Regions from separate parts of the Planococcus donghaensis genome, predicted to be linked through region 2. Evidence: riboswitches for the same ligand, from Rfam matches in the RefSeq annotation. Region 2 holds a riboswitch; each other region holds the start of a gene.
What was found. Region 2 has a riboswitch for S-adenosylmethionine ahead of mtnK (S-methyl-5-thioribose kinase). Riboswitches for the same ligand answer to the same signal wherever they lie in the genome.

Region 1 (2,272 bases), 1.3 Mb from region 2:
AGCCGCTGAACGGTCAACTTTTGTTGCGTCTTTTCCTGAGAATGCGCCGCCACCATGACGAGCATAACCACCATAAGTATCAACGATGATTTTACGTCCTGTTAAACCTGCATCTCCTTGAGGTCCGCCAATAACAAAACGACCAGTTGGGTTGATAAAGTATTTTGTTTCTTCGTCAATCCATTTAGCTGGTACAACTTCATTAATTACATATTCTTTAATGTTGCGTTGAATTTGCTCTAATGTTACTTCTGGGTGATGTTGAGTTGAGATAACAATTGTATCCACACGAAGCGGTTTGTTGTTTTCATCGTATTCAACTGTTACTTGTGTTTTGCCATCTGGACGCAAGTATGGAAGAATTTCTTCTTTGCGAACTTCAGCTAAACGACGTGCCAATTTATGTGCCAATGAAATCGGCAATGGCATTAATTCTTCTGTTTCGTTGTTTGCATATCCGAACATCAACCCTTGGTCACCTGCTCCGATATCATCTAATTCTTTATCTGTCATTTGGCCATCACGTGATTCTAGCGCTACGTTAACTCCTGCAGCGATGTCTGCTGATTGCTCATCAATTGCTGTAAGAACAGCACTTGTTTCTGAGTCAAAACCATATTTAGCGCGTGTGTATCCAATTTCTTTTACTGTTTGTCTAACAACTTTCGGAATATCCACATAAGTAGATGTCGTGATTTCTCCTGCAACTAGTACAAGTCCTGTTGTGACAGTTGTTTCACACGCAACGCGTGCATTTGGATCCTCGGTTAAAATTGCATCTAAAATAGCATCTGAGATTTGGTCACAGATCTTATCCGGATGTCCTTCTGTTACTGATTCTGATGTAAATAATCTACGGTTTTTCAAAAAATGTTCCTCCTTATATCCTGCGAGATTGCTCTCGAAATTGATACGGTACTCGTTTCCCATGTCAAGTCCGTTCCAGAAACTCTGGATTGAACTTCAAGCCGTTTGTGGCCTTTGCACACGAGGATTAAGGGCATTTCATAAAAAAATCCCTTCACTCATTCTGCATGAGGAAAGGAAAAATCATCATAAGCACCTTTCACTCTTATCATCCAAGGCCTGTTCGCCTTGTGTCAGGTTGGGCACCATCACTACATATGTAGCAGGTTGCCGGGTTTCATAGGGCCTGCCCCCTCCACCAGCTCGGAATAAGAGTATCCGTTCAATTTTTCATCATACGGAAGTAGCACTGCGATGTCAACATTTTATGCAAATTAAATTGACAGACTTTGCATTTAACGTTTAAAAACCACCATAAATTCGAAATGATTTACTATTCTTTCTATATATAGTGTTAATGTCATCCAATTTTTTTAATTTCTGCAGCGGATTAGTGTAGACTAATAAACCTAATGTGTTATACTAATGAACGAATATACATCCTCCCCATTGCTATGGGAATAACAGAAAAGGAAGGTACATATATATGACTTCAGTGAACTTTGCAAACGACTTGAAGGAACTTTTAACTGGCCAAAATGTGCATGTTCAATTATCAGTGCCACAACTAGTGGAAGCAGCAACATCCCGCAAGGAAGCGGTATTAACTCGGGAAGGCGCTGTAAAAGCGGAAACAGGAAAATATACTGGCCGCTCACCGAAAGACAAATACATGGTGGAAGAAGAAAGCTCTAAAAACAAAGTCGACTGGGGCAATGTGAACCGTCCAATCTCAAGCGAAGTGTTTGAAAAGCTCTACGCTAAAGTGATTAAGCACTTAAAAGACAAAGATGCGCTTTACGTTTTCAAAGGATTTGCTGGTGCTGACCACGAATCACGTGTACCTATCCAAACAATCAATGAATACGCATGGCACAATCTATTTGCTCACCAATTGTTCATCCGTCCATCGGCTGAAGAATTACAAACACATGAAGCTGAATTCACTGTTGTGTATGCTCCAACTTTCCAGGCAGACCCTGAAGTTGACGGTACAGCTTCTGAAACTTTCATCATCGTATCAATGGAGCAAAAGATCATTTTGATCGGCGGAACTGAATACGCTGGCGAAATGAAAAAATCGATTTTCTCTATTATGAACTACTTACTTCCTGAAAAAGGCATTTTACCTATGCACTGTTCAGCAAATGTTGGGCCAGAAGGCGATGTCACATTGTTCTTCGGTTTATCTGGTACGGGTAAAACGACTTTATCAGCTGATGGCAATCGTAAGCTAATCGGTGACGATGAGCACGGTTGGTCAGATAACGGTGTATTTAACATTGAAGGCGGCTGCTACGCTAAA
Region 2 (2,272 bases):
CCAAAGCGAGGTCCTGGAAAATGCTTTAACAAGTCATCGCTGAATTCCAGATCCAATAGCTTTACTTCACCATCCAAAGATAATTTTCCGAAAACGGTTGTTAAGATGGCCGGAAGGTCCGCTGAGAAATTTGCTGATGGATAAGCAATTGCAACTTCAGCTTTTATCAAACCTGGTTTTAAGGGATGAGGATTTTCTTCATATTCTTTTATGGAAACAACATTTCCTTTATGATGTTTTAATTGCTCTTGTTCAAGAAGGGGCAGGTTGGTCCAAGATCCAATTGTCAGTCCTAACGCAATGCCTTCAGCTTTTTGCTCAAAGGAACCTGATTTTCCATATAATTGGTAAGTAGCAGTTAAAGTGCTCATTGAATTCACGCTCCTATGTAATGTTAAAAAATAAAAAACCTCTTCAAATAAGAAGAGGTTAAGGGCTTTAACAACTTCTTATTTCTCAGTCATTGTTTCTGACTGCAAGAATTAGCACCGTGTCCATTACTGGACCGGTTGCCGGGTATCATAGGGCTTGTCCCTCCACCTGCTCTAAATAAGAAAGAATATGAAATTGGATAGGTTATTTTTGAAGAGTAATTTAAGTAACTTTAAGTTTTGCTAGTTCGTAAACGCGCTCAGTTTGTTTGAACCTACGTCTAGAAGTAATTTTGATTATTTCACGTGCATAAGAGTCTGTCAACTCTATTGTTGTAAAATTTTTTTTATTGAAAAAATAGGATTGACAGTTAATTCTGAAACATGATAGGATTCTTTTCAGAACTTAATAGCATGAAAAGTAGTACTCTTATCAAGAGCTGGCAGAGGGATTTTGGCCCGATGACGCCCAGCAACCGACCGTAATACCGTTGTGAGACGGGGCGCTTTTGCGCCAGGATGAAATTCCTGTAAGGCACGGTGCTAATTCCATCAGAAATGTAATTTCTGAAAGATAAGAGGCGTAGAATCTCTCTTATTCTGGCCTCTTTCTTTTAGAAAGAGGCTTTTTATATTGCGTAGAAAAGGGAGAGAAAAAAATGACGCTTACTATTCCAACCACTTATAAAGGATTAACTGAAGTGACGGCAATTGCTTTAGCAAAAGCTGTCTATACTTTTGAGCCTACAGCCGAGTTGAGCTGCCGAGAAATTGGTGACGGCAATTTGAATTATGTTTTTCAAATCGAAGATTCGAAAACAGGCAACCGTGTAATTATTAAGCAAGCACTGCCATATGCCAAAATCATTGGGGAAAGTTGGCCGCTCACTTTAAAGCGTGCAACGATTGAAGCCAATGTTCTTAGAAAGCACGGTGAGTTTGTGCCATCTTTGGTGCCGGTCGTTTATGCGGCGGATGAAACATTAGCGATTACAGTGATGGAAGATTTGTCTCATCTTGTCATTGCAAGAGAAGGGTTGATTAACGGACAAAATTTCCCTAGACTGTCGCAGGATATTGGAGAATACTTGGCGCAGACTTTGTTCCATACATCAGATTATGGTCTTCATCCTTTTGAAAAAAAACGTCTTGTTGCCGAGTTCACTAATCCAGAGCTTTGTAAGATCACAGAAGATCTTATTTTCACGGATCCATTTTTTGACCTTGAAACCAATAATTACGAACCACAGCTTCAATCAACTGCAGAAGCAATTTGGAAAGACCAAAAATTACAACTAGAAGTAGCTAAATTGAAAAAGAGCTTTTTAACTGAATCAGAAGCCTTGTTGCACGGGGATCTTCACACAGGCAGTATTTTTGCTAGTACAACTGAAACCAAAGTTATCGATCCAGAGTTTGGTTTTTATGGTCCAATTGGATTCGATGTTGGCTTATTCCTAGGTAATTTGATTTTCCAATGGATTACGCGAGAAGGGATTGAGCGTCAGGTGATTGCCTCACACATTGAGAAAACGTGGGACGTTTTTGCTTTTTCGTTTAGTGAACTATGGAAAAGGGAGAGCGTTGAATCGTTTAGAGACACTCAAGGTTATTTAGAATTTGTTCTGGATAAAGTGTTAACAGATGCGGCAGGTTTTGCGGGCTGTGAATTGATTCGCCGAACAATTGGTTTAGCTCACGTTAAAGATTTGGACAGTATAGCAGAGACAGAAAAAAGAATTAACAGTAAAGAACAAGCGCTATATACAGGGCGAGCATTGATCCTGCAGCGTCAACAAATTGACTCAATCACTGATTTTCTAAAGATTTTACAGGAGGTGTACAAATGAGCATTCCTTTATCTATCAAATGGAATGGTCAGCAACTGACTATTCTAGACC
Region 3 (2,272 bases), 1.2 Mb from region 2:
AATATCTTCTGCACGAAGAAAGGCTAATGCTTCTTCAATTTCTGCCGGAGAACCTTTTAACTGCAAAATCAATGTTCCATACGCTCCTCGCTGTGTATGTGAAATATTCCCTTGAACAATATTGACGTCTACTGAATGGCTGCGAATCAATTTTGTTAATAAAGGCTTTTCAGTTTGTTCGCCAAGAAAGACCAATTTTACTAATTCACCGGTTGGGTATAGTTCCCGCAAGTTTTTAATGGTTTCTCGTGAATCTTTGCTATCAGCTACTTGTGCAACAAAGCGCTTCGTGATTTCTGCTTGTGGAGATTGAAAAACAGTTAACACATCTCCAAGTTCAACCACTCGACCGCCTTCCATTACCGCTACGCGATGACATATTTTTCGTATAACATGCATTTCATGAGTAATCAACACAATCGTTAGTCCGAGACGTTTATTAATGTCCACAAGTAAGTCTAAAATAGCATCCGTCGTTTCTGGATCAAGTGCCGACGTTGCTTCATCGCATAATAACACTTCGGGATCATTTGCTAACGCACGAGCAATACCAACGCGCTGCTTTTGTCCGCCAGACAGTTCAGACGGATATGCGTTTTCACGACCAGCTAACCCCACAAGTTCGATAAGTTCCTGTACTCGTTTTCCACGTTGTGATTTTGCCACTCCGGCAATTTCTAATGGAAACTCAATATTTTCTTTCACGGTACGAGACCAAAGCAAGTTGAAATGTTGGAAAATCATGCTTACTTTTTGGCGAGCTTTGCGTAATTCTCCACCTTTGATCGCGGTGATCATTTGACCGTTAATTTCTACAGTTCCTGATGTCGGCTTTTCCAAACCATTTAATAAGCGGATTAACGTACTTTTACCTGCTCCACTATATCCGATAATCCCGAAAATTTCTCCATCGGCAATGGATAAATCGACTTCGTCAACGGCTGTTAGTATTGCTTTGCCCGTGTCGAATTTTTTTGTTACTTTCTTTAACTCAATCATTCTTCTAACACTCCTAAATCTTAAAATAAAAAACCCTTCTGCGCATAAATGAGCAGAAGGGCAAACGTATATTATACGGAAACCAATCTCTCATCTATCAAAGCTTTCGCTTTGAGTGACTTGGCACCATTTCATTTTCATGACGGTTGCCGGGCTTCATAGGGCACTTCCCTCCACCGCTCTTAATAAGAGTTCGATATGAAATTTTTAACTAATTAAACCTGTAATAAGCGCTGGCGCTTTCCTATCAGAAAACTAATTTACCACGATCGACTGTATTCGTCAACAGCTTTTAATTTATTATACAAATAAGGTACCGAATGGAAGGCATAAACCTTTTCTTTTAGTTTGCCACCTTCTGTAATTAATAAGCAAGGTACACTCTCTACTTCATAAAGGTCCGCAATTTCTTGAACATAATTCAAGTTTGCTTTGCCCATTGGCAAATCGGGTAACAATTCCGTGATGACCGATAACATCTTAGACGCGACTTGGCACGTTCCGCACATCGGTGTATATAAATAATAGGCTGTTACGTCTTGTGTATTTTTTTCTTTGATCCATTCTTTATGGGTCCATTCTTTCATTTTTTTCATCCCTCTATTAATAACGTTTTAACTTGAATGTTTGCAGTTATGAGTACATCTTTTAATATCCGAAGCGGCGTTGTGGCGACTTCTTTATAGCACCGGTCGATATAAAAATGACTAGCTTCAGGAAATTCTCGTTTTACTAGCTTTCGCAATTTCTCACCTGACGAATCTGCATCTACCAATATGATGATGTCCTGACCTTCGTATGGCAGTAAAAGCTCTTCAAGTTTTGTTGCACTTACTGTACCATTTGTACAAAGAATCGTCACGGGTTCTGCAATGAGTGGTGCTATTCGTAACTTATCGCTAATCCCCTCTACAACAATCACCTTCATAACCCTCACCCCACCGAATCAAGAATATGACAAGTCCTACTTTCAAATCACCACATTATGCTTCAAAACTTCTTAACGTAGAAAATAATTCTTTTAGTAATTTGCTTACTTTAAAAATACCAATGATAGAGGTCCTAGTCCATTTTCAAGCTCAGAGGAAGTATAGCTAGCTACCCCATGCAACTAAAAAAAGCGCCAAGATGCTGGCGCTTTTCAGAAATTACTCGTTCGTCATTTCTTTGTATTGATCTGCAGTCATTAATTCATTAACTTCTTCTTCAGAAGGGGCTTCGATAACGACCATCCAAGCCTGCTCATAAGGCGATTCGTTAACAAATTCCGGGC

Region 1: it holds a riboswitch for S-adenosylmethionine, as region 2 does, so the genes downstream of both, metK (methionine adenosyltransferase) here and mtnK (S-methyl-5-thioribose kinase) in region 2, are expected to answer to the same signal.
Region 3: it holds a riboswitch for S-adenosylmethionine, as region 2 does, so the genes downstream of both, BCM40_RS05385 (methionine ABC transporter ATP-binding protein) here and mtnK (S-methyl-5-thioribose kinase) in region 2, are expected to answer to the same signal.

What each region holds. Positions count from the first base shown of each region.
Region 1 covers NZ_CP016543.2:1,163,455-1,165,726, reverse strand. Annotated here, with positions in the region: gene metK (methionine adenosyltransferase) at 1-867, opposite strand, end outside; SAM riboswitch class I at 1,070-1,182, opposite strand; gene pckA (phosphoenolpyruvate carboxykinase (ATP)) at 1,454-2,272, shown strand, end outside.
Region 2 covers NZ_CP016543.2:3,199,774-3,202,045, reverse strand. Annotated here, with positions in the region: gene mtnW (2,3-diketo-5-methylthiopentyl-1-phosphate enolase) at 1-371, opposite strand, end outside; SAM riboswitch class I at 447-556, opposite strand; SAM riboswitch class I at 799-952, shown strand; gene mtnK (S-methyl-5-thioribose kinase) at 1,031-2,221, shown strand; gene mtnA (S-methyl-5-thioribose-1-phosphate isomerase) at 2,218-2,272, shown strand, end outside.
Region 3 covers NZ_CP016543.2:1,087,439-1,089,710, reverse strand. Annotated here, with positions in the region: gene BCM40_RS05385 (methionine ABC transporter ATP-binding protein) at 1-999, opposite strand, end outside; SAM riboswitch class I at 1,087-1,191, opposite strand; gene BCM40_RS05380 (thioredoxin family protein) at 1,260-1,586, opposite strand; gene BCM40_RS05375 (toprim domain-containing protein) at 1,592-1,927, opposite strand; gene gcvH (glycine cleavage system protein GcvH) at 2,148-2,272, opposite strand, start outside.